4 regions of the Streptomyces sp. PSU-S4-23 genome follow, and region 2 is predicted to be linked to each of the others. Evidence: riboswitches for the same ligand, from Rfam matches in the RefSeq annotation. Region 2 holds a riboswitch; each other region holds the start of a gene.

Region 1 (7,526 bases), 1.7 Mb from region 2:
GCGCGGGCGAAGTCGAGCGCCTTGGCTGCCTTCGTCGCGTAGGTGTCCGTGGACGTGGACGTGGACGTGGACCCGGAGCCCGTGGACGTGGAGCCCGTGGACGTGGAGGAGGACCCGGAGGTGCCGGTCGTGGTGCCCGAGGACGACTGCTGCTGGGCGGCCTGCCGCGCCGCCTGCTGCCGCGCCAGCTCCTCCGCCTGACGCTGGGCCTCCTCCTGCTTCTTCTTCTCGATCGCGGCGAGCCGCGCCTTCTCCTCCGCGGTCAGGTCGGACAGCAGCTGCCGCGCGGTGGCGAGCTTCTCCTGGACGTCCGCCTTGGTCGCTCTGAGCTTCTGCTGCGACTCGGTGAGCGTCTGCAGGCTCTTGGCGGCCTCCCGCCGCTTCTGCATCGTCGCGGACTGCTCGGTGACGTACTGGTCGACCGCGTCCTTCTGGCGGCTGGTCAGCCGGCCCATCAGCTGGGTCTGGTCGAAGTAGTCCTGAGGCGAGTCGGCCAGCAGGAAGGTGGCCGTGTCGGGGGCCGCGGCCCCGGTGCGGTACTGCGCCGCGGCGAACGAACCCAGTTCGTCCCGCGCCTCGTTGAGCCTCTGGGTGCGCTGGGCGACGTCGTCGAGGAGCGTGTCGACGCGCTTGCGCTGCTTGGCGGTCTTCTCTTTGGCCGCGTTGTACTTGTCGGTGGCGGACTCGGCCTGGTGGTAGAGCTCGTCGACCTTCTTCTCGACCTCCTCGAGGCTCGGTCTGCCGTCCGTGGAGGGCGCGGCGTTCGCCGTCTGGGAGAGCAGGGCCACGGAGGTGAGGGCCGCCGTCGCGAGGGCGGGAGTCCGTATGCCTGCGATGCGCGTGCCCGAGGGGCGCGCCTTGCGGTGCGGCGCCATGGGAGGCGACTCCTTCCGTACACCGCCTACCGGGTTAGCTGTCGGGTTCGGGCGGGTGGTTCCGGAAGGTGTGCCCTACGGCCGTCCCCCGAAAGGTGGTTGGCCGATTCACCCCAAGGTCGGTTGGGTCCCCGGCTCCGGCTGCCCACGGGCACGCCGGACTCGGCGGGGGCCGCGCGGCCCGGCGACCTTCGCCGGTGGGGGTCGAGCGGCCCGCCCGGAACCGTAGCCAACTGGTGCGGCCCGTGTGAAGGTTGATGTGCGATATGCCCGATACATTTTCGTGACCTTGACCATGAGTGCGGCTCACCGCGGTCAATGGGGAGGGGTCTGCGGCGTGTTGGCCGCCTTTCCCCGGAGTCGGGGGAAGTGGTGCCCTGTGTCCGGTTCCCGGGCGTCGTTCGCGGCCGGGGCGGGAGACGGACGGCCTCCGGGCGGTGCGTCACCTTCGGTGATGCGACAGGCGCGGAGCGCGATGCCCGCCGGGGCGGGGGCTGCGGAAGATCCCCCTAGCCGTACGCATACCCGTACCCGTACCCGTACCCGGATCTGGTTCCGGTGGGACGGACTTCTCGGGGCGGCAACCGGTTGTCGGTGGGGCGGCCTAGACTCGGAGAGCGATGAGCAGCCTCTTTGACGACAGCTTCCTGGCGGACCTCAAGGGCACCCCGGCCCACGAGGAGGAGCCACCGCCGCCCGACGGCGATCACGGAGCGGAGCCGGTTCCGGACGATCTGTTCGGCGGACGGTTCGACGTGCCGCCGGACCGCGACTCCTATTACCGCAACGGCGCGCACCGCCCCGCCCTCGACCCGCAGGCGCTGCTGGAGGGGCTGAACGAGAACCAGCGCGCGGCCGTCGTGCACGCCGGCTCCCCCCTGCTCATCGTGGCCGGCGCCGGCTCAGGCAAGACCCGTGTGCTCACGCACCGCATCGCGTATCTGCTGGCCCAGCGGGGCGTGCACCCCGGCCAGATCCTCGCGATCACCTTCACCAACAAGGCCGCGGGCGAGATGAAGGAGCGCGTCGAGCAGCTCGTCGGCCCGCGCGCGAACGCGATGTGGGTGATGACCTTCCACAGCGCCTGTGTGCGCATCCTGCGGCGGGAGAGCAAGAAGCTCGGCTTCACGTCCTCCTTCTCGATCTACGACGCCGCGGACAGCAAGCGTCTGATGGCGCTCGTCTGCCGGGACCTGGACCTCGACCCCAAGCACTTCCCGCCCAAGTCCTTCAGCGCCAAGGTCTCCAACCTGAAGAACGAGCTGATCGACGAGGAGGACTTCGCCGGTACGGCGGCCGACGGCTTCGAGAAGACCCTCGCCCAGGCGTACGCGCTGTACCAGTCGCGACTGCGCGAGGCCAACGCGCTCGACTTCGACGACCTGATCATGACGACGGTCAACCTGCTCCGCGCGTTCCCGGACGTCGCCGAGCACTACCGCCGCCGCTTCCGCCACGTACTCGTCGACGAGTACCAGGACACGAACCACGCCCAGTACGCCCTGGTGCGCGAGCTGGTCGGCCCTGCGGGCGGCGGCCGGCCCGAGGACGTGCCGCCGGGCGAGGACGACCTGCGCCCCGCCGAACTGTGCGTCGTCGGCGACGCCGACCAGTCGATCTACGCCTTCCGCGGCGCGACCATCCGCAACATCCTCCAGTTCGAGGAGGACTACCCGGACGCCACGACGATCCTCCTGGAGCAGAACTACCGCTCCACCCAGACGATCCTCAGCGCCGCCAACGCGGTCATCGAGCGCAACGAGTCCCGCCGTCCCAAGAACCTGTGGACCAACGCGGGCGCGGGCGCGCGGATCACCGGCTATGTGGCCGACACCGAGCACGACGAGGCGCAGTTCGTCGCCGACGAGATCGACCGCCTCACCGACCGGGGCGAGGCGAAGGCGGGCGACGTCGCCGTCTTCTACCGCACGAACGCCCAGTCCCGTGTCTTCGAAGAGGTCTTCATCCGCGTCGGACTGCCCTACAAGGTCGTCGGCGGCGTCCGCTTCTACGAGCGCAAGGAGGTCCGGGACGTCCTGGCGTACCTGCGGGTGCTGGCGAACCCGGAGGACTCCGTGCCGCTGCGGCGGATCCTGAACGTGCCGAAGCGAGGGATCGGCGAGCGCGCCGAAGCGATGATCGACGCCCTCGCCCAGCGGGAGAAGGTCAGCTTCCCGCAGGCGCTGCGGCGCGTGGACGAGGCGTACGGCATGGCCGCGCGCTCGACGAACGCGGTCAAGCGGTTCAACGCGCTGATGGAGGACCTGCGGACGATCGTGGAGTCGGGCGCGGGACCGGCCACGGTCCTGGAGGCTGTCCTCGAACGCACCGGCTACCTGGCGGAGTTGCAGGCATCGACCGATCCCCAGGACGAGACCCGCATCGAGAACCTTCAGGAACTCGCCGCCGTGGCGCTGGAGTTCGAGCAGGAGCGCGGGGAAGGCGAGTCGGGCAGGCTGTCCGACTTCCTGGAGAAGGTCGCCCTGGTCGCCGACTCCGACCAGATCCCCGACGAGGAGGAGGGCGGCGGCGTCATCACGCTGATGACCCTCCACACCGCCAAGGGCCTCGAATTCCCGGTGGTCTTCCTGACCGGCATGGAGGACGGCGTCTTCCCGCACATGCGCGCGCTCGGCCAGACCAAGGAGCTGGAGGAGGAGCGGCGCCTGGCGTACGTCGGCATCACCCGCGCGCGCGAGCGGCTGTACCTCACGCGGTCGGCCCTGCGCAGCGCCTGGGGCCAGCCCTCGTACAACCCGCCCTCGCGTTTCCTGGAGGAGATCCCGGACCAGCACGTGGAGTGGAAGCGGACGAGTGCTCCCTCCGCCCCGGTGCCGGCGGGGCCGCTCTCCGGTGTGGCGGCGTCGCTGTCGTCGACCCGGTCACGGTCCTCGGCCGCGGGCGCGGCCGGCTTCGCCACCCGGCGGGGAGGCGCGACGGAGAAGCCGGTGATCGCCCTGGCGGTCGGCGACCGCGTCACGCACGACCAGTTCGGCCTGGGCACGGTGGTCGGGGTGAAGGGCATGGGGTCGAACGCGGAGGCGACGATCGACTTCGGCGACACAAAGCCGAAGCGGCTGCTGCTGCGGTATGCGCCGGTGGAGAAGCTGTAGTTCGCGGTACCGCTCGGTGCCGGGCCGGGCGGGCCGCCGACGGGCGGCTCGTCGGTGGGGCCCGGCGGCAGGCCCGCCGAGGGGCCGGTCAGGTCGGGTCCAGCCCGTGGCTGCGCAGCCAGGGAAGCGGGTCTATCGCGGCCCCTCCGCCCGGCCGTACCTCGAAGTGCAGGTGCGGGCCGGTCGAGTTGCCGGAGTTGCCGGAGTACGCGATGGGCTGGCCGGCCTTGACGACGGTGCCCGATGAGACCCGGTAGCTGGAGAGATGGCAGTACCACGTCTCCGTGCCGTCCTTCGCGGTCACGATCATCATGTTGCCGTAGGCGCTGTTCCACTGGGTGCGGACCGTGCCGTCGGTGGCGGCCATCACGGTGGTGCCGTACGAGACGGGGAAGTCGATGCCGGTGTGTACGGACATCCAGTTGACGCCGGCCTGGCCGAAGTAGGCGCTGAGCCCCTTCTGCAGGACCGGCAGGGCGAACTTCGGACGCAGCCGCTCCTTGCGGGCCGCCTCTTCCGCCGCCTTCTTCTTCTCGGCCGCCTGCTGGGCCTTGAGGTCGATACGTTCCTGCGTGCGACTCGCCCGGTCCGCGAAGTCGTGCGCGCCCGCGGAGAGGCCCTCGAGCTGGGAGTCCAGCTTGTTGTTGGCGGCGGACGGTTTCACCGCGGTCGCGTCGGACGCGCTCGCCGTGGTCTCCTTGCCGTCGTCGCCGCCCATGTCGACGGTCGCGGCGGCGATTCCGGCGACCCCCATCACGCACATCGAGGGCACCGCGACCGTCAGCAGCGCGGAACGCTTCGCCGGGCTGCGGCGCCGGGAACGGTTCGCGGTCCGGGAGGCGGAGCGCGGGGCCGGGACGAAGGCGACCTCTTCCTGGTCGTCGAGCAGGAGGGGCGCCTCGGCGGGCGTCTCGTGGTCGAACCCCGACTCGTCGTCCGAAGCGGCGGCGTGCTCGTACGGGAACTGCTCGAAGGAGTCAAAGGAATCGACGGAGTCGAAGGACTCGGGGGCGTCCTGCTCGAAGGTCGCCGTCGCGGTGGCCGCGGCCTGCTGGTCCTGCGTCTCCTGCTGCTCGGCGGTGCCGGCCGAGTTCCACTGCGTGGCGTCGTAGGCGCCCGTGTCGAATGCCTGCGTGCCCCAATCCCACTGCTGGGTCTGCTCCGGCCACTGGCCGGCCTCGATCCATGCCTGCGCGTCCCACTGGCCGGTGGCGTCGGGGGCCGCGGCCTGCGCCGGGATGCCCGCGAACTGCTGACAGCCGGCCGCCCAGGCGGTCGCGTCATGGGATCCGGTGTCGTACGGGGCGTAGTGGTGGGCGGTGTACGGGTCGTAGGTCACCGTCTGGTGGCTGCCCGTGCCGAGGGTGGCGTGACCGCCGGTGGACCACTGGGTGGCGTCGTATGCGCCGGTCGTGCCACCGCCCGGGAGATCGCCGAAGAGGGGGTCGGTCGCGAAAGCGGCCGTCGGGGCAGCGGTGCCGAACGCGCTCGCAGAGGGGTCGGCGTAGGTCGTGAACTCACCGTAGTGGCCGTCCGGGAGACCGTACGACGCGTAGTGCGTCGAGGCGGCATCGGAGGCCGGAGCCGGGGGGCTTGCGGTCCCCGACGGGTGACGGTCGTTCACCAACTTCTCTTTCGCCTCGACAACAGGGGCTGGCAGAGCAGTGCGGTGACTGTACCCGGCGGTATGCGGGCGCGACAATCTTCGGCAGGTTTCCCGTCGGTAGGAAACGGGCATTCGGCCGTGTTTCGGCGGCCCCCGGCGCGACCTTGGCTCTTTGTTCGATGAATGTTCGAGGGCGTGGGGGTGTCCGGGAGGCGCCGGGAGGTGCCGGGAGGGTGTCGGTGGGGGGTGGCGGCAGCCCCTCGGTGGGCGCTTTCAGCGGACCCCTTCGGTGGATCCCCTTGGCGGACCCTTCGACGGACCCTTCGACGGACCCCTTCGGCTGTCTTTCCGGTTGCGTCGCGCTGCCCGGTGGGCGGCGCGCGCGGCCGCGGGCGTCACGCCACGGTCAGGGCCTGCGCGGTGGTTCCCGGCTGCTCGAGGTCGAGCGCCTGCCGTATCCCGGCGGCGACCGCCGGGTGCACCAGCAGGGCGAGGTGGCCGATGCCGCTCACCCGCACGTTCTGTGTCAGGAGGTCCGGGTGCTCGACGCAGGCCGACTCCAGCGGGTCCATCAGGGGATCCAGATCGCTCCAGAAGCTCACGATGTGGGTGCGGCAGCCGGGGGCCGGAAGGCGCAGCTCCTCGATGACGGGGGAACCCGGGCGCATCTGACGGACGATCGGATGAGCGTTCGCGAGCGGCGCGACACGGGTGCCGGAGTGGGGCGTGCCCAGCGTGACCAGCTTGCGGACACGGAGGTCCCCGCCGAGGCTCTGCACGTAATAGCGCGCGATCAGCCCGCCCAGGCTGTGCCCGACGATGTCCACCTGTGGCTGCCCGGTGCGTTCGCACAACTCTTCGATATGCCGCCCCAGCAGCCGGGCTGCGGTCCGAATGTCACAGGTGAGCGGAGAGTAGTTGAGCGACTCGATGTGCTGGCGGCCGTGCTGGGCGAGGTTGCGGCGCAGCAGGACGAAGACGGAGCGGTTGTCGATGAACCCGTGGAGCAGGACGACCGGCGGCTTGGCTCCGCTGGGGAGCGGGGCGGCGGTGCCCTGCGGGGGGAGGGCCGGGGCGGAGGGACGCTCCTGGACGATTCCCGACGGGTAGAGGAGCAGGTGTCCGGCCAGGATCGCCAGCTCCAGGGCGGTCGCCTTCAGCAGATCCATGGAGAGTCCGGCCAGCCTGGTGGGGAACAGGCGCTGGCAGAGCGGAAGAATGGGCTGTACCGCCCCAGTGACCTTCATGGCCGACCTCCCGTCGGCGCACCGAGGACGCCTCTGTCCCCCGTGAGCCCTTGCGGAAAGCCGCGACGGCGGTGGCCTGCGGGGCTGGTGCCGCGGGTCGGCGCTCACCGCGGATGCGGCGTATGGGCGCCGGTGACGCGACGGGAGCCTTGTCGTCGTGATGACGTTATCCCTGGCGTCCTTGTGGCTCGATTCCCGTCCTCCTCGTACGGGTCCTGATCCCCGCTGTCGTGCCCTTGCAATGCCTTTCGCCGGCGAACCCCACCACCGGGGCGCCGACGGGCGCTGCGACGGTGCGGCCGACTGATGGCGGCTCTCCTTGCGTACGGTCCGCTCCGCCCGTGGCGCCCGAGCCGCTGGTCACTGCGGCCCGCGTGCCGCGAGAAGGGGGACCCTGCGCGGCGAATGTGTCCCACTGTGTGATTTCCCCCTCGGTCTCCACCGTGAAACTGCCGGGTGCGAGATGCTGGCGATAACGTTCGTTCACTTCCCGGGTCGATGCGGCACGGGGCGCCTGTGCCGCAAGCCCTGCGGCGCGCGTGGTCCGTGCGGGCCGAACCGTCCGTGCGGTCCTGCCTGCGGGTGCGGTCGTGTGGCGGCAGGGCGGTACGTCGGTACAGGGTGGAGTAGTCGCTTCATGGAGGCAGTGATGGGTGTGGCAGCCGGTCCGATCCGCGTGGTGGTC
Region 2 (7,526 bases):
CGTACGAGCAGCTGCTCCCGCTCCTCCCGGCGCGCGGCATGCCCACGGGTGCCCCGCTCGACCCCACGCGCCCCTTCCTCCGCCCCCACGCTCCCTGGCCGGACCGTGCGCGCACCCCGGCGCCCCAGCCGCAGCCGGCGCCCGCGGTCGAGAAACCCGATGTCGCGGGCGCCGTCGAGGAGGTCAAGCGCCTGCTCGGCCAGGGCCGCATCACCCAGGCCGTCGACATCCTCGGCGCGATCCTCCCGGCCGCCGCGGCCCAGCACGGCGAGCACTCGCCGGTCGTCCGCTCCCTGCGCAAGCAGTACGCGGCCACGCTCATGGACGACGGCCAGTACCGGCGCGCCCTGCCCGAACTGCGCCGCCTCGCCGGCGAACGCGCCACCGAGGCGGGCCAGGCCGACCCCCAGGCCCTGCGCTTCCGCTACGACGCCGCGCAGTGCCTGGAGCAGCTCGGCGAACCCGCGGCGGCGCTCGCCGAGTACCGCTCGCTGCTGCCGTACTACGAGAACCAGTACGTGGCGGGCGATCCCGAACTGGCGCACGAGGTACGCCGCCGCATCGGGCACCTGCTCCTCGCCCTCGGCGACCGCGCGGCCGCCCACGACACCCTCGTACGGCTCCTGCACGACGTGGAACGTCTGCGCGGGCCCGGCCATCCGCTGGCCGGGGACATCCGCCGGACCCTGCAGTGGCTGGGACAGGTGCGTGGCTGAGGGGCGCACGAGGCATCGGCGTTTTACGGTGCCCTGAAGGAATCTTGGGCGCCCGGAGGGATTAGCTTTTCCAGGCGCGGACCTGACGTCCATTACGTTGCATTCGTTTGAATCATGCACCGGCATCGCACAACCAGGGGTGGGGCCTTTCATGTCGAGCCATCGGCTGTCCAAGAAGCGCAGATACATCGCGTGGGCCGTGACCGGGGCCGCCGTGGTCGCCGGGGCCGGGATCGCGGCGCAGACCTCGATGGCGGCCACGACCTGGCCCGCCCAGCGCACCTTCACCGGCCGCGCCTTCGACACCTGCACGGCCCCGTCACTGGCCGCGATGAAGGCATGGCACACCGGCTTCTACGGTGCCGCCGCCGTCTATGTCGGCGGCAAGAACCGCGGCTGCAGCCAGCCCAACCTCACCGCCTCCTGGGTGAAGTCGGTCAGCTCGATCGGCTGGAAGCTCATCCCGATCTACGTCGGTGCCCAGCCGCCGTGCCAGAAGAGCTCCAACCCCGAGAAGCTCACCGCCTCCACCGCCGCCTCCCTCGGTGCGAGCGACGCCGAGGACGCGGTGGCCAAGGCGTCGGCGCTCGGCATGAAGGCCGGCAGCGCGATCTACCTCGACATGGAGCCGTACGACATCACGGACAAGGCGTGCAACGACGCCGTGCTCACGTATGTGCGCGCCTTCGACAAGGGCCTGCGCGTCAAGACGTACCGTGCCGGCTTCTACGGCTTCACCAGCTCCAGTGCCAAGGCCATCGCCACCGCCGCGAACAAGACGGACCTGCCGGGCAACCTCTGGTACGCGCTGTGGGACAAGAAGGACACCACGACCACGGACTGGCCGTGGGGTTCGACGCAGTACACCGGCCACAGCCGCGGCCATCAGTACATGGTCAACAGCAAGGAGACGCGCGGCGGTCACACGATCACCGTGGACCGGGACGCGTGGGACGGGCCGGTGGCCATCACCGGCTGACACCGGGGCGGGCGCGGACGGTGTCCGAGGTCCGGGCGAATCGTTGGCCGAACGGGTTGGCCAGAGCGCGGCCACTGCCTACCATCGATCATCGCAAGACTTTGTGCACCGTCGCACAATCTCTTCAGGAGGCCACTTTGCACCGCCGTCGCACCGCGATCGCCCTCAGCGCCGCTCTGGCCGCGGTCCCCCTCCTCAGCGCCTGCGGTGGTTCACCGCATCCGGGCGCCGCGGCCGTCGTCGGGGGAGAGCGGATCACGGTCACACAGTTGGAGAGCCGGGTAAACGAGGTGCGTGCGGCCCAGCGCGCCGCCGCCCCGGACGACGCCCAGTACCAGCAGATTCTCGCCCGGACCGGCACCCTCACCCGCGACACGCTGCACAGCATGGTCCTAGACCGGGTGCTGGACCGTGCCGCCGGGAATGCGGGCGTGCACGCCGACGCCCAGGAGGTGGAGCGGATGCGGACGAGCCTGGAGCAGCAGGCGGGCGGCGCGAAGGCGCTGCAGACGGCCTGGCTGCAGCAGTACGGGGTGGCTCCCGAGCGCCTCGACGACAGCCTGCGCACCGAGGTCGAGGCGCGGAAACTCGCCGCCGCGCTCGGCGCCGACATGAGCACGACCGACGGCAAGGCCGCCTTCTGGAAGGCGATGTCCCAGGCGTCGAAGGAGCTGCGGATCGACCTGAACCCGCGCTACGGCACGTGGGACGTGGAGAAGAGCACCCGCGTGGATGTGAAGATGCCGTGGGTCAAGCAGGTCTCGGGGGTGGCGGCGACGCCGCAGACGGCGTGACCCGGGCCCGGCCGTCCGGCCGGGCCTGTGGACAACTCCGGGGCTGTCGGTGACGTGGGTTACGTTCGAAGGGTGAACGCAACCAGCCCTCGCGGCGACGGTTCGTACGGAACCGCCGCTTCCGTGGTCCCCGCACCCGGCGCGGCCGCCGTGGCCCCCGGCCGTATCGTCCTGCTCACCACCAGCCACCGGGTCGCGCCCGGCCTGCTGTCCTGGCCCGCCTGGCAGGCGCTGCACGGCGCCGACCGGGTCCTCTGCGCGGACGGCGCGCACCCGCAGCTGCCCTATCTGCGCGAGGCGGGCATCACCGTCGAGGAGGCCGCCCCGACCGCGCGGGAGCTGGTCGACGCCTGCGCCGGCGGCCGCACGGTGGTCGTGGTCGCGACCGGTGAGGGCGAGCCCCGCCTCACCGACGGCCTGGCCGGGCTGGCGGGCTCGGGCCGGGTCCGGATGCCGGAGCTGGAGCTGCTCCCCGCGTCCTACGACCTGCCGGGCGCCCGCCTCCTCGACCTGGTGCAGGTCATGGACCGCATCCGCGCCGAGTGCCCCTGGTCCTCCCGGCAGACCCACGAGGGCCTGGCCAAGTACGGCATCGAGGAGGCGTACGAGCTGGTCGAGGCCATCGAGGCGGGCGACCGCGACGAGCTGCGCGAGGAGCTGGGAGACGTCCTGCTCCAGGTCGTCTTCCACGCCCGGATAGCCGAGGAGGACCCGGACGCCCCCTTCTCCGTCGACGACGTGGCGGGCGGCATCGTCGCCAAGCTGATCCACCGCCACCCGCATGTGTTCGGCGACGAGACCGCGACGACGCCGGAAGAGGTCAAGGAGCACTGGCTGCGCACGAAGGCGGTCGAGAAGCAGCGCACATCGGTGACGGAGGGCATCCCCCTGGGACAGCCGGGCCTCGCCCTGGCGGCGAAGCTCGCCTCACGGGTGCGGACGGCGGGCCTCGACGTCCCGCTGCCCCGGGGTGAGGGGATCGGCTACGAACTGCTCGCCCTGGCGGTGCGCGCGGAGACGGAGGGTGTGGACCCGGAGGCGGCCCTGCGGGCGGCGGGGCGGGCGTACCGGGATGCGATCCGGGCGGTGGAGAGCGGGGGCTGAGTGACGCCGGAGCCAGGAGCCAGGGGCCAGGGGCCAGGGGGAGGGAGGGGCAGGGCCGGTGTGACCCGGGGGCCATGGCCCGGCCCCTCGCCGGGTGGTCCGACCCGCCGGATACCGTCGGGGAGTGACCACCCAGCCCCAGCCACCCGCCGCCGGCCCCGGCCCGGACCCCGGACTCTTCACCTGGGAGTTCGCCGCCGACCCGTATCCCGCCTACGCCTGGCTCCGCGAGCACGCCCCCGTGCACCGGACCAGGCTGCCGAGCGGTGTGGAGGCATGGCTGGTCACCCGTTACGCCGATGCCCGGCAGGCCCTCGCCGACCAGCGGCTCAGCAAGAACCCGGCCCACCACGACGAGCCCGCGCACGCCAAGGGCAGGACCGGCATCCCCGGCGAGCGCAAGGCCGAGTTGATGACGCATCTGCTCAACATCGACCCGCCGGACCACACCCGGCTGCGCCGGCTCGTCTCCAAGGCGTTCACCCCCCGGCGCGTCGCCGAGTTCGCGCCCCGCGTGCAGGAACTGACCGACCGGCTCATCGACGGCTTCGCGGGCCGCGGACGCGCCGACCTCATCCACGAGTTCGCGTTCCCGCTCCCCATCTACGCCATCTGCGACATGCTCGGCGTCCCTCGCGAGGACCAGGACGACTTCCGGGACTGGGCGGCGATGATGATCCGTCACGGAAGGGGGCCCCGGGGCGGGGTCGCACGCTCCGTCAAGAAGATGCGCGGCTACCTCGCGGACCTCATCCACCGCAAGCGCCAGGCCCTCCCCGGCACGCCGGACCCTGGCGAGGACCTCATCTCCGGGCTCATCCGCGCCTCCGACCACGGCGAGCAGCTCACCGAGAACGAGGCCGCCGCCATGGCGTTCATCCTGCTGTTCGCCGGGTTCGAGACCACCGTCAACCTCATCGGCAACGGGACGTACGCCCTTCTCACCCATCCCGCACAGCGGGCCCGCCTCCAGGCGTCCCTGGCCCGTCACGAGCGGGACCTGCTCGCCACGGGCGTCGAGGAACTCCTGCGCTACGACGGCCCGGTGGAGCTGGCGACCTGGCGGTTCGCCACGCGGCCGGTCACCATCGGGGGGCAGCACATCGCCCCCGGCGACCCCGTCCTCGTCGTCCTCGCCGCCGCCGACCGGGATCCGGAGCGGTTCGCCGACCCCGACGCCCTCGACCTCTCCCGCCGCGACAACCAGCACCTCGGATACGGGCACGGCATCCACTACTGCCTCGGCGCCCCCCTCGCGCGCCTGGAGGGACAGACCGCGCTCGCGACGCTCCTCACCCGTCTCCCGGACCTGCGACTCGCCGCGGATCCCGCGGATCTGCGCTGGCGGGGCGGGCTCATCATGCGCGGACTGCGCACGCTCCCCGTGGAGTTCACCCCGCGGCCCGGCACGGGCCACGGCAGCCGCGAAGACCGCTCCCCATGACGTGGCGAACACGCCCACGGCCGCCCGAGAGCTGACTGTTCCTCAACTCTGTGATGTCCACGTGATCTGCGCTGCATTGACTTGTGACAGGCGTTCGAGTCCCGATACGTTCACGCGCAACACGGCGGTGCACCACGGCCGCCGCGTTGGTCACTGCTGTCACGTGAAAGGCAACCGCATGCTCTCCGGGACCGGTCGTCACCGTCGCCCCCGTCAGGCTCCGGCTCTCCTCGTCGCGGCGGGAGTGACCGGATCAGCGATCGCGATCCCGCTCCTCGGCGCCACCGGTGCGAGCGCGGCCAGCGGCACGACCTGGGACCGGGTCGCGGAGTGCGAGAGCGGCGGATCCTGGAGCGCCGACACCGGCAACGGCCGCTTCGGCGGACTTCAGCTGTCGCAGGACGACTGGGACGCCTATGGCGGCCTGGACTACGCCCCGCGCCCCGACCAGGCCAGCCGCTCGCAGCAGATCGCCGTCGCCGAGAAGATCCTCGCCGACCGGGGCGTCTCCGTGTGGCCGGGCTGCGGCCTGCTCTCAGGGCTGGACAAGGACCCGGCCGCCGCCCACGTCGACACGGGGGTCGCCGGCGACGCGTCCGGCGGCGGTCCGGCCTCGGGCTCCGGTGCCGACTCCGGCCTGTCCGAGTCATCCGGATCATCCGGATCGGGTGGCTCTTCGGCATCCTCTTCCTCTTCTCCCTCTTCGTCCCCTTCCGCGACCTCGACGACCGATTCCGGTAAGAGCAAGGCGAATGCGAGTGAATCCGGCGATTCAGCCGATTCCGGTGACTCGGCGGCCGGTGTGACGAACGGTGATGACTCGGACAAGTCCGATCAGAACGGGGCCTCTTCGGGTGCCGGGGAGTCCGAGGACTCCGGTGCGGGCCGCCATCGCGGTGACAGTGCCGAGGAGGGCGCCCTGGACGGCCGTACCGGTGACGCGGCCGGCCGCCATGCCTCGCGCGACTCGTCCGCCCCGCTGTCCGCCGACGACGGCTCGTACACCGTCCGTCCCGGGGACAGCCTGTCGGGCATCGCCGACTCCCTTGACCTCACGGGCGGGTGGACGGCGCTGTACGACGCGAACAAGCAGACGGTCGGCACCGACCCCAACCTCATCCTCCCCGGTCAGAGCCTTGCGCTCGATGTCGACGGGACGGCGGGGCGGTCCTGAACTGCCGTCGCTGGAGTGGTGGTTCACGTCCCACTTCGTGCGCTATGTCCAGTTTGGTGAAAGTGAGAGATGGGTCTCACTCGCCCTGATCAGCTTTGAAATTCGGTGGATCGACTGCTTACGGTCTTGCCGCTCGCTTCAGCGGGCTCCCATGGCCGCCACGCCGAATCCTGCCAGCGGCCGTACGGAAACAGTCGTCGCGTCAAGCGCCGTAGGCAGGAGCGGGGGACCCAAGGTAAGTGCCGTGCCCGGACGTTGACCGGGGACGGCTTGGGGTGAAGCCGCGCGCCCTGACAAGCGCGGCCGGGCAACTCAACCGGCCCGAACCCGACAGCTCACCTCGCAGGCGTCGGTGAGGGGAACGAACCATGCTGTGTTCCGGCAACGGCAAGCACCGCCGCCCGTCCAAAGCCACCCGTGTCATCGCGCTCGCCGGCGTCACCGGCGCCGCCATCGCCGCCCCGCTGCTCGCGGCCGGCAACGCCTCGGCCGCCACCGCCGCCGAGTGGGACGCCGTCGCCCGGTGCGAGTCCGGCGGCAACTGGTCCATCAACACCGGCAACGGTTTCTACGGTGGCCTGCAGTTCACCAACTCCACGTGGGCCGCGTTCGGCGGCACCGCCTACGCCCCGCGTGCCGACCTGGCCACCAAGGCGCAGCAGATAGCCATCGCCGAGAAGGTCCTCGCGGGCCAGGGCAAGGGCGCCTGGCCGGTCTGCGGCAAGGGCCTGTCCAGCACCCCCTACAGCGGCGCGGTGAGCGGCGGCTCGTCGAGCGCCGCCAAGCCCGCCACCCGTCCGGCCACGCAGCAGTCCTCCCGGTCGGCCGCGCGCCCGGCCGCCCCGGCCGCTCCGAAGGCCGCCGCCACCCCCGCCGCCCCGAAGGTCGCGAAGGGCGACGGCGAGTACACGGTGGTCAAGGGCGACACCCTCAGCGGTATCGCCGCCGCGCACGACGTCAAGGGCGGCTGGCCGAAGCTGTTCCAGCTGAACAAGGGCGTCGTCAAGGACGCCGACCTCATCTACCCGGGCCAGCGGCTGCACCTGAAGTGACAGCCGTCCGGCAGCCGGACGACGGGGTCCTCACGGGCGCGGCCCCCACAGTGGAGGCCGCGTGAGGTCCGCCCCCGCCCCACGGGCTCCCCGCTCCGGTGCGTTTTCCCCCGAACGCACCGGGGCGGGGCTTTTTTCCTGTGTGTCCCGTGACGTTCGCCGCCTCTTCTCCGGGGGGCTTTGTTCCGTGCGGAAACAATGTGTACCGTCACTCTGTCCACGGGACGGTCGGTCGGCTTCCGGCATCCCGGGGACGGTTAGTC
Region 3 (7,526 bases), 1.5 Mb from region 2:
GGGGGCCCCGGGGGGTCTCCCCGGGAAAGTCACTGCCTCAATCTGACCAAAACGGCTGCGGGGAAGCGTCAGACCGCGGGCTCAACTCGGCGTACTGCTGGGGTATGACATGGCGGGGCGGCGCCTCAACCGACCCGTAGGGGTCGTCAGGGGGCGCCGCCCCGGGGACTTTCGGCGGCTCCTGAGTCTCCCGGGTGTGCGAACTCCTGGTTCAGCGCCGCACGAAGACGTAGTCCGCCCGGTAGGGGACACCGACGATCGTGCCGGGCGTGCACGAGCCGGCCGGGGCGACACCGACGACCGTGTTCAGGCGCAGGATCTCGGCGGTGTCCGCGAGCAGGCCGTGGCGCCCGCCGGACCGGGTGGCCTTCAGGTCGAGCTCGGCGATGTTCGTGTCACCGTCCGGAGTCCTGGTCAGGACCGTGCCGGTGACGGCGCTGCCGTCGGGGGCGACCCACTGCGGCGTGCCGGAGCCGGGCTGCACTAAGGAGTGCCGGACGTGGCCGCTGAGCAGGGCGGCGACGTCGCGCTGGGCGAAGGCGTAGCCGCCGCCGGGGGCCGGCTTGCACTCGTAGATCTGCCGGCCCGCGATCACGGATTGGCGCCGCACCGGTCCGGAGAAGCAATCCAGGTCACATTCCCGGCGGCGCCGGTGGCCCGTCGGCCGGTCTCAGCCGGCCCGGTGCACCACCGCGTCGCACATTTCCGTCAGGGCCGCCTTCGCGCCGCACTCGGGCAGCGGCGCGAGGGCCGCGCGCGCGTCCTCCGCGTAGCGGATCGTGTCGCGGCGGGCCTGCTCCAGCGCCGGGTGGACGCGCAGGCGGGAGAGGGCCTCGGCGTGCCGGGCGTCGTCCGTGAGGTCGGAGCCCAGGAGCTCGCACAGGGCGACGTCCTCGGGCAGCCCCAGGCGCTCCGCACGCTCGCGCAGGCGCAGGACGGGCAGGGTGGCGATGCCCTCGCGCAGGTCGGTCCCCGGGGTCTTTCCGGACTCGTGGGAGTCCGACGCGATGTCCAGGACGTCGTCGGCGAGCTGGAACGCCACGCCCAGCCGCTCACCGTACTGTGTGAGCACATCCACGACGGTCTCGTCGGCGCCCGACATCATCGCCCCGAAGCGGCACGCCACGGCCACCAGCGAGCCGGTCTTGCCGCTCAGCACGTCCAGGTAGTGCTCCACGGGGTCGCGGCCGTCCCGTGGTCCCGCCGTCTCCAGGATCTGGCCCGTGACCAGCCGCTCGAACGCCTCCGCCTGGATGCGGACGGCCTCCGGGCCGAGGTCGGCCAGGATGTGCGAGGCCCGAGCGAACAGGAAGTCACCGGTGAGGACGGCGACCGAGTTGCCCCAGCGGGTGTTCGCGCTGTCCACCCCGCGCCGCACCTCGGCCTCGTCCATCACGTCGTCGTGGTAGAGGGTGGCGAGGTGGGTCAGTTCGACGACCACGGCCGAGGGGACGATCCCGGGCGCGTACGGGTCGCCGAACTGGGCCGCGAGCATCACGAGCAGCGGCCGGAACCGCTTCCCGCCCGCGCGCACGAGATGCTGTGCGGCCTGCGTGATGAAGGGCACCTCGCTCTTGGTGGCGTCGAGCAGCCCCTCCTCGACAGCGGCCAATCCGGCCTGGACATCGGCTTCCAGAGCCTGGTCCCGCACGCTCAGCCCGAACGGCCCGACGACGGTCACGTGGGGTCTCCTGTCTGCTGACGTCTGCTGACGATCACACGGTCGGTCTCAAGGACGGTCATTGGGTCGATGACGTCGCCGGTCGACTCGGCTCATCGCGTTTGTCGATCTGTCGCTGCCATCACTCAAGTCAGCGTATCCGGTCAGGTTTCGATCACCACGAGCGCCCGCTGTTCCAGGCCGGGCGGTATCGGATCACGAACGGTATGTTCTTGATCAGGCGATACGAATACATATTTATCGATATACCTGAAGTGCACCTTTTCTTGTGCTGCACTCCGCATTCCGAGGTCAGGCACATGCGCATCCGTACGACCTTCCCCCATGAGACGGCCCACGACGACTTCTGGATCCCGCTCCAGGACGGCACCCGTCTGTACGCGCGCGCATGGCGTCCGCTCGCCGAGGGGACCTTCCCGGCCCTGCTCGAGTACCTCCCGGGCCGCCTCACCGACGCGACCGCCGCCCGCGACCACCAGCGCCACCCCTACTACGCGGGCCACGGCTACGCCTCCGTCCGCGTGGACGCCCGCGGGTACGGCAACTCGGACGGCCTGCCCGCCGACGCCGACGGGGCGACCGGACTGCAGGACGGTGTCGAGGTCGTCGAATGGCTCGCCGCGCAGCCGTGGTGCGACGGGCACGTGGGCATGTTCGGCGTCTCCCGGGGCGGCTCCGCCGCCCTCCGGATCGCGGCCCTCGCCCCCGGACCGCTCAAGGCGGTCGTGGCGGTCTGCGCCGCGGACGACCCGTACGACAACGACGTGGACCACCCCGGCGGCTCCGCCCTCGCCGGCGGCACCCACGCCCGGGCGGCGGCGATGCTCGCCCTCGCGGCCCGGCCGCCGGACCCCCGGTATGTGGGCACGGTGTGGCGCGACGGCTGGATCAGGCGCCTGGAGTCCCTCCACCCTCCCGCCCGCACCCGCGCGGGCCGGCACGGGCAGGGCGCCCACGGACCCAACGGCGCCGGCGCCCACCCCGCGGACGCCGGCGCGCTCAGGGCCGCCGTGCTCGCGGTGGGCGGCCGGCACGACCCGTACCGGGACACCGTGCTCGCACTCCTGGAGCGCCTCCCGGCCGACCGCGTACGGGGGCTGATCGGACCCTGGCCGCACGAGTACCCCGACCGCGGCCTGCCGCCCGGCCCGGCGATCGGCTTCCTCCAGGAGACGCTCCGCTGGTGGGACCACTGGCTCAAGGGCAGGGACACGGGAGTGATGGCGGAGCCGCTGCTGCGCGTGTACGTCACGGGCCCGCACCCTCCCGCGACCCGGTACGAGGAGCTGCCGGGCCGCTGGGCCGGCGAGCCGTCGTGGCCGTCGCCGAACGTCACCCCGGTCTCGTACGCGCTCCGGGGAGACCCCGTGCCCGTGCGGTCCCCGATGCACACCGGTCTCGACGCCGGACGCTTCGTCCCTCGCGGCGACGACGCCGATCTGCCGCCCGACCAGCGCGAGGAGGACGCGAGGTCGGTGTGCTTCGAGTTCGGGACGGCCGGGGAGACCCGGGTGCTGGGGCGGCCCCGGGTGCGGTTGCGGCTGACCTGTCCGGTGCCGTGCGGCCAGGTGGCCGCCCGGCTGTGCGACGTGGCACCCGACGGGGCGTCGACCCTCGTCACCCGTGGCGTCCTGGACCTGTCCGCACGCCACGGCCGCGACCGGACGGTTCCCTGGACCCCGGGTGCCACGGAGGACGTGACGGTCGAGCTGGGCGGTGTCGGGCACGTCTTCCCGCCCGGCCATCGCATCCGCCTCGCCGTGTCCTCCGTGTACTGGCCGTGGCTGTGGCCGCAACCGGGTTCGGAGGCGGGCCTCGTCCTGGACCCGGCGGGCAGCCGGCTCGAACTTCCCCTGCACACGGCGCAGTCCGGGCCGCCCATCGTGTTCGGGGAACCGGAGCACGCCCGGCCGCTGGGCATCAGCTCCCCCGCCATGCTCGACGAGCCGCGCCCGCCCCGGCTGGTGGTCCGGGACGTGGCGAAGGGCGAGTGGCGCCTCGAACTCGCCCCGTGCCGCGAGGGTGTTCTCGTGTACCCCGACGGTCTCGAGGTCACCGAGGACGCCCGGGAGACGTACACCGTCGAGGACGCGGACGCGTTGACGGCCCGGGCCCGCTCGGACCGGTCGATCCGGATGCACCGCCCGGAGACGGGATGGGACGCCAGGGTGGAGACGCACTCCGGGATCGCCTGCACGGCGGCGGAGTTCGTCGTCTCGGACGAGGTGGTCTGCAGGGACGGGGACGAGGTGGTGTTCCACCGGACATGGGAGACGAGGATTCCCCGCACGGTGACCCCCTCCACCACGCCGGTGAAATGCCCGAATTAGTGGTATTCGGACCACATTTCCTGTGAGCTTCACCACTCGGAGAGCCGATGGCGCGAGCGGATCGCGCCGAACGGATGATCGCTGACCGATTTGCCCGAATTGCTATCTGATTTCCCATATTACCAAATTCCCCAACACGGGGAGGAAGTCAGTGAAATCGGTCACCTCACCCCGACACCACTCTTTTCAGTCATGTAGCCAACTTCCCGTCCACAAAGGGCGCGTTGGCCGCTGAGCTCAAAGCGGATCAACATCGACATTGCAGAATGTCAAGGTCATTTCGACCGGACCATGACTTCTCGCTTGTTCCGGGCATCTCCCCTCGCATACCTTCCTCTCGACCCGAGCGGATCGCCGAATCCTGCCGCCGCTCGAGGGCCCATCCACCGATGACGGCAGGAGCGGGGGACCCAGGTAAGTCGCCGAGCCGGACACCGCGCCGGAACGGCTTGGGGTGAAGCCGTGCCCTCGGGACCGAGGACACGGCCGGGCACCTCCCAGCCCGAACCCGACAGCTCACCTCGCAGGCGCCGGAGAGGAAAACGACATGCCCGCTTTCGCCCTGCCCGTACGCCGTCGGAACGACCGGTCCAAGGCCACCCGCGTCCGCCGCACCCTCGCCGTCGCGGCGACCGCCGCCGCGGTGCTCGCCCTTCCCGTCGTCGGCGCGACGAGCGCCTCGGCCGCCACACCCGCCACCGGAGCGGCGACGGCCACGACCTACCGCGGCGGCAGCCTCGACGGCTGGATACGTCAGTCGCTGACCGTCATGGCGAAGAACGGGATTCCCGGTTCCTACAACGGGATCTACCGCAACGTGATGCGCGAGTCGGCGGGCAACCCGCGGGCCATCAACCTCTGGGACTCCAACGCCGCGAAGGGCATTCCGTCCAAGGGCCTCCTGCAGGTCATCGACCCGACCTTCCGCGCGTACCACGTGCCCGGCACGGCGTACGACCCCTACGACCCGGTCGCGAACATCACGGCCGCCTGCAACTACGCGGCCCACCGGTACGGCTCGATCGACAACGTCAACAGCGCCTACTGAGCCCGAACAGTCTCTCGAGGACGACGGCGATGCCGTCGTCCTCGTTGGACAGGGTGACCTCGTCGGCGACCGCCTTGAGTTCGGGGTGGGCGTTGGCCATGGCGACGCCGTGCGCGGCCCAGTCGAACATGGGGATGTCGTTGGGCATGTCGCCGAAGGCGATGGTCCGCGACGGGCTCAGGCCCAGATGCTCGGCCGCCAGCGCGAGCCCCGTCGCCTTGGTGATGCCGCACGGCTGGAGTTCGACGGTTCCGGGCCCCGACATGGTGACCGTCGCCAGGGACCCGATCGCACCGCGGGCCGCCACCGCCAACTCGTCGTCCGACAAGGTGGGATGGCGCAGCAGCACCTTGCTGATGGGCTCGCACCACAGGTCGTCGCGCCGCTCGACGCGCACCGCGGGCAGCGTGGGGTGCGGCATCCGGTAGCCGGGCTCGATGAGCGTGAGTCCGTCCACCCCGTCCTGGTCGACCGCCGCGTAGACCTGCCCCACCTCGGCCTCGATCTTGCCGAGCGCGGTCTCGGCCAACTCCCGGTCCAGGGTGACGGAGAACAGCAGCCGGTCCGCGCCGGCGTCGTACACCTGCGCGCCCTGCCCGCACACCGCGAGCCCCCCGCTGCCCAGGTCGTCGAGCAGCGGCCGCACCCTGGGCGCCGGACGCCCCGTCACCACCAGGTGCCGGGCGCCGGCCGCCACGGCCCGCGCCAGCGCGGCCTTCGACCGGTCGGAGAGCGTGTCGTCACCACGCAGCAGGGTTCCGTCCAGGTCGGTGGCGATGAGTGCATATGCAAGGGGTGCGGCCATGATCAGAGAATACGGATGGAACACCCCCGCGTGCTCGGCCCGAACCGGACGAGGACCGCGGGGACTCAGCCGTGAAACGCCGCCAGATGCCGCACCAGCCGCGGCGACGCGAACTCCGTGCCGCACACGAAGCGCATCACGGGCCCGTACGAGGCCGCCGCCGGAAGGCCCGTGAAGTACAGACCGGGGACGGAGGACACACAGCCCGCCCCCAGCTTCGGCGTGCCGCGGCTCACCGCCAGTTCCGTGCGCAGCTCGTGGGCCAGGAAGTCCATCGCGGCGATGTCCACTCGGTAGCCGGTCGCGGCGATCACATGGTCGGCGTGCAGTTCCTCCGTGCGGCCCGTGTGCGTCAGGACCGTCAGGGTCGGGCTGCCGTGCGGCGCGGACGCGCGCACCAGGCGGGCGACCTCCCGCACCTGCACCCTGCCCGCGAAGCGGTCGCGCAGCCACCACGCGCCGAGCGGGCCGAGGACCCGGCGGACCAGGTAGTGGCGGGTCCGGGCGGGCAGGAAGCGGTACGGGTGCGGGTAGTAGCTCAGGGCCCACAGCGACCAGGCGCGGCCGAACGGCGACTCGGGACGCAGCCTCGGCTGCTTCCAGGGCGGCGCACCGAACGCGACCCGGCCCCGGCCGCGCGAGACGACGCGCACGCGCGCGCCCGCCTCCGCCGCCAGCACCGCTGTCTCCAGCGCCGACTGGCCCGCGCCGACGACCAGCAGGTCCCTGCCGGAGAAACGGGACAGGTCGTGGTGCTGGGAGCTGTGGGAGAGGGGGCCGGTCGGCGTGGGTCCGTCCGCCGCCACGGCGGCCAGCTCCGGCGGCAGATGGGCCAGACCCGACAGGCCGGTCGCCACGACGACGGCCCGCGCGGTGAACGATTCGCCCGAGTCCAGCTTGAGGTCGAAGCCCCCGCCCTGGCGGCGGTCCACGGAGACCACCCGGACCCGCTCCAGTCCGGGCACCAGCTTCTGCTGGAACCACTCCCCGTACCCGATGAACGTCTCCACCGGGATGATGTCCTCGTCCGTCACCAGGCGGGGGATGCCCGCCGCGTCGCAGTAGTCGGCGAGGGTGTGGCCGCGCTGGGGGGCGTCGATGGCCGAGGCGGCCGGGGTCGACTTCAGGAGCATGCCCGCGGGCATATGGTCGCGCCAGCTCACCATGGCCTCGCCGAAGACGCGTACCGGGATGCCCCGCGCCCGCAGATGAGCCGCGGTGGACAGGCCGAACGGCCCGGCACCGATGACTGCTACCGGATGAATCACGAAGTCCCTCCCCAGGACGCTACGTGCCTGCGTCGTGCCTACGTCGTGCCTACGTCGTGCCTACGTCGTGGCGGAGCCGGGCCGGCCGGCCGGAGCGGCCGTGCTGCCGCGGCGGTTGGTCCGCCACAGCTGGTACAGGTGCTTCGCGCCCGGCCGCACGAAGCGCGCGAGCATCGTGAGGAACGGCCGCAGGTCGTCACCCGCGAGCCAGGCCAGCTCGGTACCGCTCGCGCGGGCCGGGGCGTGCGGCGTCGTATAGCCGCTGCGGCGGTAGGCGAGCAGGGCCGGCAGGTCGATGTTCTCCACGATGTACCGGTGGCCGGCGCGCTGTTCGCCCTCCGGAACCCCCCGGCCGGTCAGGTCCAGGTGCATGGCGCGGACGACGTCCACCCCC
Region 4 (7,526 bases), 4.4 Mb from region 2:
CTCGGCCGTGCGCTCCTTGATGATCCTGCGGTACGAGACGATCATGCGGTTGGCGGCCTTGCCGTCCGCGAGGAGTTCGCGCAACTGATCGAGGTCGCCGTCGCGGATCATCTTCCAGAACTCGGCGCCGTCCGCCGGATCGGACAGCGGGAGGTTGACGTTCCGCACGCCCGGCAGGTCGACGTCCGGTCCCTCCAGCTTCTTGTCCGCCGCGTTGCGGAAGTCGAAGACCGTGTGCAGGCCGAGGGAGGCGAGGAACGCGGCGTCCTTCTCCGTCGCGTGCGCGAGGTGGCCGCTGCGGAAGAGCACCCCCTGCCGTACCCGCCGTCCGTCCAGGGTCGGCAGACCGCCCACGTCACGGAAGTTGCGCACTCCGGCCAGTTCCGGCTCGGTCGACGGCACCTGCTGCGTCACGGGGGCTCCTCCCATCCGTCCGCCGGCGCTGCTCGTCGACGGGCCCTTCGACGATACGACATCGGTTCATCGGGCAATCATCGATGACCGGCGCCGCGGTGAACCTGGGCCGAAGCGTTGCCGACGGGCCACCCCACCCCCGATGATGTTGAGACCTGATCGCACCTGTTCGGATATGTGGGGGCTTGAATGTTGGAGATCGGCGCGGACGGCCGTACCTGGCTGCTGTCGGGGCCCACGAGCAGTTACGGCCTCCGGCTCACGGGAGGCGGCGAACTGCTGCACCTGCACTGGGGCCCGCGGATCGCCCTCGCTGACGCCGAGGCCCTGGCCGCACTGCCCGCACCGCCGTACCGGCCCTTCGAGTCCCCGCTCGACGGCCGCGAGGAGTACCCGGTCGAGGGTGGTCCCCGCTTCGCCCGTCCCGCCCTGTCCGTCCGCACCGGGGAGCGCCGGGGCACCGAGTGGGTCTTCGAGGCGTACGAGGCCGACGGCGAGGAACTGCGCCTGCGGTTCACCGACGACGGGCTCGCGATCACCCTCCATTACCGGATGCGCGGGGATGTGGTCGAACGCTGGGCGACCCTCGCCAACACGGGTCCCGGCCCCGTCGAACTCCTGCGGGCCGACTCCGCGACCTGGACCCTGCCCGAGCGCGAGGGCTGGCGGCTGTCGCAGTTGCACGGACGCTGGGCGGCCGAGTCCCGGCTCGTACGCTCCCCCCTCACCTACGGTGAGAAGGTCATCGGCAGCCGGCGCGGCCACACCGGGCACCAGCACCTGCCCTGGGTCGCGCTCGACGCCGACGCGACCGAGGAGCACGGCGAGGTCTACGGCTGTGCGCTCGCCTGGTCCGGCACCTGGCGGATCGCGGTGGCCCAACTCCCCGACGCACGCGTGCAGATCACCGGTGGTGCCGGGTACGACGACTCCGGACTGCTGCGGCTGGCCGCGGGGGAGACGTTCGTCGCTCCGGTCTTCGCGGGACTGTGGAGCGACGGCGGTCACGGCGGCGCGAGCCGCGCCTGGCACGCGTACCAGCGGGCGCACGTCATCCCGGACGCGGACCGTGACCGGCCGGTGCTCTACAACTCCTGGGAGGCCACCGGGTTCGACGTCTCCGAGGAGCAGCAGGGGGCGCTCGCGCGACGGGCGGCGGAGATCGGTGTCGAGTTGTTCGTGGTCGACGACGGCTGGTTCGGCGCCCGCACCAGCGACCGTGCGGGACTCGGCGACTGGAGCCCCAACCCCGACCGCTTTCCGTCGGGCCTCAAGCCCCTCGCCGACCAGGTGCACGCCCTCGGGATGCAGTTCGGCATCTGGGTGGAGCCCGAGATGGTCAACCCGGACAGCGACCTCTACCGCGCGCACCCCGACTGGGTACAGCACCAAAAGGGGCGAAAGCGGACCGAATTCCGCAATCAGCTCGTACTGGACCTCGCCCGCGACGACGTCCGCGAGTATCTGTGGCGGCAGCTCGACGGGCTGCTCTCCAGTGCCCCGATCGACTATGTGAAGTGGGACTTCAACCGCTGCTTCACCGATGCCGGCCGGCCCGGCGAACCCTATCCGCAGCGCCTGTGGGTCGACCATGTGCGCGCCCTGTACGCACTGGTGGACCGTTTGCGCGCGGCGCACCCCACGGTCGCCTTCGAGTCCTGCTCGGGCGGCGGCGGACGCGTGGACCTCGGGGTCATGAGCCGTACGGACCAGGTGTGGACCTCCGACAACACCGACCCGCTCGACCGGCTCGCCATCCAGCACGGCTTCAGCCAGATCCATCCGGCCCGGGTCATGGCCGCCTGGGTCACCGACAGCCCGAACACACAGCTCAACGGGCGTGTAAGCGCGCTGCGCTTCCGGTTCGTGAGTGCCATGGCCGGGGTGCTCGGTGTCGGCGGCGACCTCATGAAGTGGAGTGAGGCGGAGCTGGCCGAGGCCCGGGACTGGGTCGGTCTCTACAAGGAGATCCGCCCCGTGGTCCAGCGCGGCGAGCTGTACCGGCTGCGCCCCCCGGCGGGCGGGCTGAGTGCGGTCCAGTACGTGCTCGACGAGCGGGCGGTCGTTCTCGCCTGGCTCCAGGCGCAGCACTACGGTGAGCCGGTCGCTCCGCTGCGGTTGCGCGGACTCGACCCGGCAGCCAGGTATGAATGCCGCGAAACGGGCGAAGTGCATCGGGGTGCGGTGCTGCTGCACCACGGACTGCGGACCGCCCTGCAGGGCGACTTCGATGCGACGGTTATCCGGCTGCGTCGTATCTGAGAGTGTTGTCCGAATTGATGCCTTCATTCCAACTCCGCCTGGAATAAGGCCAGTAAAATCGCGACACGTGAGCAGCGTCATATTTGTGACGGTCCGTTGTCGCCATGTTCACGTAATTGTGGCTTCTTTTCTGGGCGATTGAGAATGTCTTCGCATCTCGTATCGACACAGGGTCACCGGTAATTTCCGCAAGGATCAAGAGAAATGGGCGCATGGGGGAAACCGAATGTTGTCCCCATGCGTCCGGGTCGCTTACGTTCCCCTCGATCCGGGTGGAACGCCGAATCCTGCCGCCGCCCGGTGCCCGCACTCTCACCCTTGCCCGGCAGGAGCGGGGGACCCACAGGCAAGACGCCCTGTTCCGGTCTCCGGAACGGCTAGGGGTAAAGCCGCGCACCGTCGCGGCCGGACATCTCCAGTCCGCACCCGACAGCTCACCTCGCAGGCGCCGGAGAGGAATTCGACATGCCTGCAAAAGGTAAGCACCGCCGTCCCAAGCCCCGTCGCCTCATGCGCTCCATGGCCGTCGTAGGAACCGGCGGCGCCGCGCTCGCACTGCCGCTGCTGGGCGCGACCGACGCGCATGCCGCCGCCCCCGCGGTATCCGTCTCCGCGGCTCCGGTCGCCGTCGAGAAGGCCGCCGTGAAGGTCGCCGCCGTCAGCACCTACACGGTGAAGCCCGGCGACTGCCTGTCGCGGATCGCCGCGGACCAGCACGTCACCGGTGGCTGGAAGAAGCTCTACCAGGACAACCGCGCGGTCATCGGCTCCGACCCGTCGCTGATCCACCCCGGCCAGAAGCTGACGCTCGGCGGCACCGCCGCCGCGGCCGCTCCCTCCGCCGCGACGTCCCAGACCTCCGCGGCCACGAAGACGACGGCACCCAAGGCCGCGACCGCCGCCACCGGCTACAGCCTGCCGGTCCAGGGCGTCGCCATCGGCACCAGGTACCGCGTCGCGGGCAGCATGTGGTCGAGCGGCTACCACACCGGCATCGACTTCGCCATCCCGACCGGCACCAGCCTCAAGGCCGTGGGCGCCGGCACCGTCGCCTCCGCGGGCTGGGGCGGCGCGTACGGCAACCAGGTCGTCGTCAGGCTCGCCGACGGCTACTACGCGCAGTACGCCCACCTGTCGAAGCTGTCCGTCTCCGCCGGCCAGACCGTGACCGGCGGTCAGCAGGTGGGCCTCTCCGGCGCCACCGGCAACGTCACCGGACCGCACCTGCACTTCGAGATCCGCACCACCCCGAACTACGGCTCGGACGTGGACCCGGTCGCCTACCTGCGCTCGCACGGCGTGTCCATCGGCTGACCCGCACGGCCCGCCGGACCTCCGAAGGCCGGACCCCCGAAGGCCGGACCCCCTCGTTCCCGGGGTCCGGCCTTCAGCCGTGCACCCGGTGCGCAGGACGGCCCTCCGCCCGGCGTCCCGCCCGACAGCCCTGCCCAGGGAATTGTTCCCGACGCGCCCGCCCACGCCCCGTGGTCCTCCTCACCGCCCGTCAACCCTTTCCTACGGTCGCGTAGCTCACATCGGAAGGTGAATCATGGGCCGACGTGGCAGACGATTCGAAGAATGACAACAGATCAGTGATCGGGTCGTACGTGGCGGTGGGGGACAGCTTCACCGAGGGCGTCGGCGACCCCGGCCCCGACGGGCAGTTCGTCGGCTGGGCCGACCGGTTCGCGGTCCTTCTCGCCGACCGGCGGCCGGAAGGCGACTTCAAATACACGAACCTCGCGGTGCGCGGCAAGCTGCTCGACCAGATCGTCGCTGACCAGGTCCCGAAGGCACTCGAACTCGCCCCGGACCTGGTCTCCTTCTGCGCCGGAGGCAACGACATCATCCGGCCCGGCACCGACCCCGACGACGTCGCCGAGCGCTTCGAGCGCGCCGTCGCCGACCTCACCTCCGCCGTCGGAACCGTCATGGTGACCACCGGCTTCGACACGCGCGGCGTGCCCGTGTTCAAGCATCTGCGCGGCAAGATCGCCACCTACAACGGGCACGTCCGGGCGATCGCGGACCGGTACGGCTGCCCGGTCCTCGACCTGTGGTCGCTCAAGACGGTCCAGGACCGGCGTGCCTGGGACGAGGACCGGCTCCATCTCTCGGCCGAGGGGCACACCCGGGTCGCCCTGCGGGCGGGCCAGGTCCTCGGCATCGAGGTCTCCGCCGACCCCGACCAGCCATGGCCGCCGCTGCCGCCGCGCGGCACGCTCGAGGTGCGGCGCGACGACATCCAGTGGGCGCGTGAGCACCTCGTCCCCTGGATCGGGCGCCGGCTGCGCGGGGAGTCCTCCGGCGACCGCGTCATGGCGAAGGGCACCCTGTCCCCGGACGACATCAAGACGAGGATCGCGCAGGCCGTCTGACCCCGGCGACCGCGACCGGCACGGCCCGGGCCACGCGCCCGGGCCGTGCCGGCGTACCACCGAGGGGAGCGACCCCGGCGGTCGCTCTGCGGCACTTCCGACCCGGTGCTGTCAGAGGCGCCGCCCATAATGGGATGCCCGACTCGACTCCAACTGGAGGCGCCGTGACCGGTTTCCGTTTCCTGAGCTCCGGGCTCCGCTCGCTGCGGCCCGTCGCGTTCGGCGCGGACCCGAGCGGGGAACGCATGGAGCGCATCCGCAGATCGCCGCATTTCGCGAACGGCGCCTTCGTGAACCCGGAGGGCACCCGGATCCGGCCGTCCGGCAACTCCGCGGTGGAGCTGGCGAAGGTCTACTTCCGCAAGGAGGACCGCGTCCGCCGCGCCCCGGCCGGCACGGTTCCCGTGCACCCGACCACGTACGCCGACCTGGCCCGTCCCCCGGCGAGCGGGCTGCGGCTGACATGGATGGGGCACGCCGGCGTGCTCGCCGAGATCGACGGACACCGGGTGCTCTTCGACCCGGTGTGGGGCGACCGCTGTTCCCCCTTCGGCTTCGTCGGCCCCAAGCGGCTGCACCCGGTGCCCCTGCCGTTGGCCGCGCTCGGTCCCGTCGACGTGGTCGTCATCTCCCACGACCACTACGACCACCTCGACCTGCCCACCATCAAGGCCCTGGCGGCCACGGACACCGTGTTCGCGATACCGCTCGGCGTCGGCGCCCACCTGGAGCACTGGGGCGTGTCCGAGGACCGTCTGCGTGAGCTGGACTGGCACGAGTCGACGAAGGTCGGCGGCATCACCCTGACCGCCACGCCCGCCCGCCACTTCTGCGGCCGGGGTCTGCGCAACGGACAGCACACGCTGTGGGCGTCGTGGTCCGTGGCGGGCGAGGAGCACCGCATCTATCACAGCGGTGACACCGGCTACTTCGACGGCTTCAAGGACATCGGCGCCGCACACGGGCCGTTCGACGCCACGATGATCCAGATCGGGGCGTACTCGGACTTCTGGCCGGACATCCACATGACTCCCGAGGAGGGTACGCGCGCCCACCTCGACCTCCAGGGCGGGCAGCCGCACGGCGCGATGCTGCCGATCCACTGGGCCACCTTCAACCTGGCGCCGCACCCCTGGGCCGAGCCCGGCGAATGGACGCTGGCCGCGGCCGGCGCGGTCGGACAGGCAGTCGCCGTCCCTGTCCCGGGGCAGCCCTTCGAGCCCGCCGGCGACCTCCCCACGCACCCCTGGTGGCGGGATGTGTCCCTGCCGCTGAACCGCACATGGCCGGTTCCGCAGATCACCCCGGAGGCGCCTCGCGACGACCTCGACCTCGTGGGGGAGGGCTGACCGAGGACGCGCTGAAGCGGGTGAACGGGTGAATGGCGCGTAGCGCCGGGACAGAGGGGATTGCGCTGGGCCGGCCTGCGCCGCAGCGATCGACCGCACCGTCTCCTGGAAGTCGGAGTCCGGGTCGGCCGTGTTGCCGTACATTGTCTTACGGGCTGGACGGGGTCCCGACTTTTTCACCGAAGAGACCAGGGCGTTGGCGACCAGAGATCCAACCCACGGGGGAGGGGCGGGCCATGCCGATCGATGCGCCGCGGAGATCCATGAGCCTTGCCGACCGTCAAGGGTATCGGTCGCGGTTACGACGAGCGGCCGATCACCTCGAGGAACGTGGAATGGCCAGGCTGACGCTGCCCGATGCGGCGCAGGATGTGTTATCGGCGAATGTGCGCCAAGGGATTCTGGCCCTCCAGGAGCTCGGTGCTTTCAACTCTGACCACCACCGTCCCGGCGACGAACACGGTCTCGCGTCCGGCTTTCATTACTTCCCTACGAACGACCCCGCCGGCCGGCCGACCACAGGGGACGGTGAGGTCCGTGGTCTCCAGTTCTCACGGACGTGGGACCTGCGCGGAAATTCGAACCCCGATTGGCCCGCGTTGACGCGGCCGCAGTCCATGCTGGCAGCGGTGCGCGATCTCTTCCTCGGCTTGGCACGCGATCTCGCCACTGAACTTCTCACGCAGCACGGCACGGCTGAACGGGAGTACATGGCCGCCCGGCTCATCGATGCGGCACATGACGGGACACTGCTGCGTACCATCATGTCCCCCGGTGCCGTGACCGCGGAGGTTCCCCGGGAGAAGAGGACCCGGCACATCTGGCACACGGACGCGACGCTCTTCACGATCCTCTCCTTGCGCGACTATGCGTACGCTGAGCCGGCCGTCTCCCAGTACGACCGTCTGGTCATGGAGACGGCAGAGGGCGGGATCGAGGCGATACAGCCGGCGCCGAAAGACGTGCTCGTATTCGCTGGGCGACATCTTTCCGCGGTGCTGGACACACGGACCGTCAAACCGCTGCGGCACGCGGTGGTGAGCGAAGGTCTGGCACCTCGGATCGTCACGATGCTGAGAATCGGCTTCAATCCGCAGTCCTTATCCTTGCGGTGCTCCAGCGG

Evidence for each region. A riboswitch is a leader RNA that binds a small molecule or an ion and turns the genes downstream of it on or off. The one in region 2 is predicted to bind cyclic di-AMP.
Region 1: another riboswitch for cyclic di-AMP. It lies ahead of ACZ79I_RS24285 (C40 family peptidase); the one in region 2 lies ahead of ACZ79I_RS16310 (transglycosylase family protein).
Region 3: another riboswitch for cyclic di-AMP. It lies ahead of ACZ79I_RS23125 (transglycosylase SLT domain-containing protein); the one in region 2 lies ahead of ACZ79I_RS16310 (transglycosylase family protein).
Region 4: another riboswitch for cyclic di-AMP. It lies ahead of ACZ79I_RS36075 (M23 family metallopeptidase); the one in region 2 lies ahead of ACZ79I_RS16310 (transglycosylase family protein).

The regions. Positions count from the first base shown of each region.
Region 1 is NZ_JBVMUU010000002.1:5,280,487-5,288,012, forward strand. Features, by position in the region: gene ACZ79I_RS24285 (C40 family peptidase) at 1-875, opposite strand, end outside; cyclic di-AMP (ydaO/yuaA leader) riboswitch at 884-1,053, opposite strand; gene pcrA (DNA helicase PcrA) at 1,496-3,988, shown strand; gene ACZ79I_RS24295 (M23 family metallopeptidase) at 4,077-5,612, opposite strand; gene ACZ79I_RS24300 (esterase/lipase family protein) at 5,990-6,841, opposite strand; gene ACZ79I_RS24305 (cobalamin B12-binding domain-containing protein) at 7,491-7,526, shown strand, end outside.
Region 2 is NZ_JBVMUU010000002.1:3,554,927-3,562,452, reverse strand. Features, by position in the region: gene ACZ79I_RS16340 (protein kinase domain-containing protein) at 1-716, shown strand, start outside; gene ACZ79I_RS16335 (glycoside hydrolase domain-containing protein) at 868-1,695, shown strand; gene ACZ79I_RS16330 (SurA N-terminal domain-containing protein) at 1,833-2,489, shown strand; gene ACZ79I_RS16325 (nucleoside triphosphate pyrophosphohydrolase) at 2,562-3,593, shown strand; gene ACZ79I_RS16320 (cytochrome P450 family protein) at 3,718-5,037, shown strand; gene ACZ79I_RS16315 (LysM peptidoglycan-binding domain-containing protein) at 5,216-6,211, shown strand; cyclic di-AMP (ydaO/yuaA leader) riboswitch at 6,409-6,575, shown strand; gene ACZ79I_RS16310 (transglycosylase family protein) at 6,580-7,263, shown strand.
Region 3 is NZ_JBVMUU010000002.1:5,042,852-5,050,377, reverse strand. Features, by position in the region: gene ACZ79I_RS23140 (DUF3455 domain-containing protein) at 212-610, opposite strand; gene ACZ79I_RS23135 (polyprenyl synthetase family protein) at 671-1,681, opposite strand; gene ACZ79I_RS23130 (CocE/NonD family hydrolase) at 1,981-4,011, shown strand; cyclic di-AMP (ydaO/yuaA leader) riboswitch at 4,386-4,556, shown strand; gene ACZ79I_RS23125 (transglycosylase SLT domain-containing protein) at 4,559-5,059, shown strand; gene ACZ79I_RS23120 (HAD family hydrolase) at 5,043-5,864, opposite strand; gene ACZ79I_RS23115 (FAD-dependent oxidoreductase) at 5,930-7,132, opposite strand; gene ACZ79I_RS23110 (carboxylate--amine ligase) at 7,193-7,526, opposite strand, start outside.
Region 4 is NZ_JBVMUU010000002.1:7,978,815-7,986,340, forward strand. Features, by position in the region: gene ACZ79I_RS36065 (tyrosine-protein phosphatase) at 1-414, opposite strand, end outside; gene ACZ79I_RS36070 (alpha-galactosidase) at 604-2,676, shown strand; cyclic di-AMP (ydaO/yuaA leader) riboswitch at 2,980-3,137, shown strand; gene ACZ79I_RS36075 (M23 family metallopeptidase) at 3,142-3,990, shown strand; gene ACZ79I_RS36080 (SGNH/GDSL hydrolase family protein) at 4,269-5,054, shown strand; gene ACZ79I_RS36085 (MBL fold metallo-hydrolase) at 5,219-6,403, shown strand; gene ACZ79I_RS36090 (hypothetical protein) at 6,739-7,526, shown strand, end outside.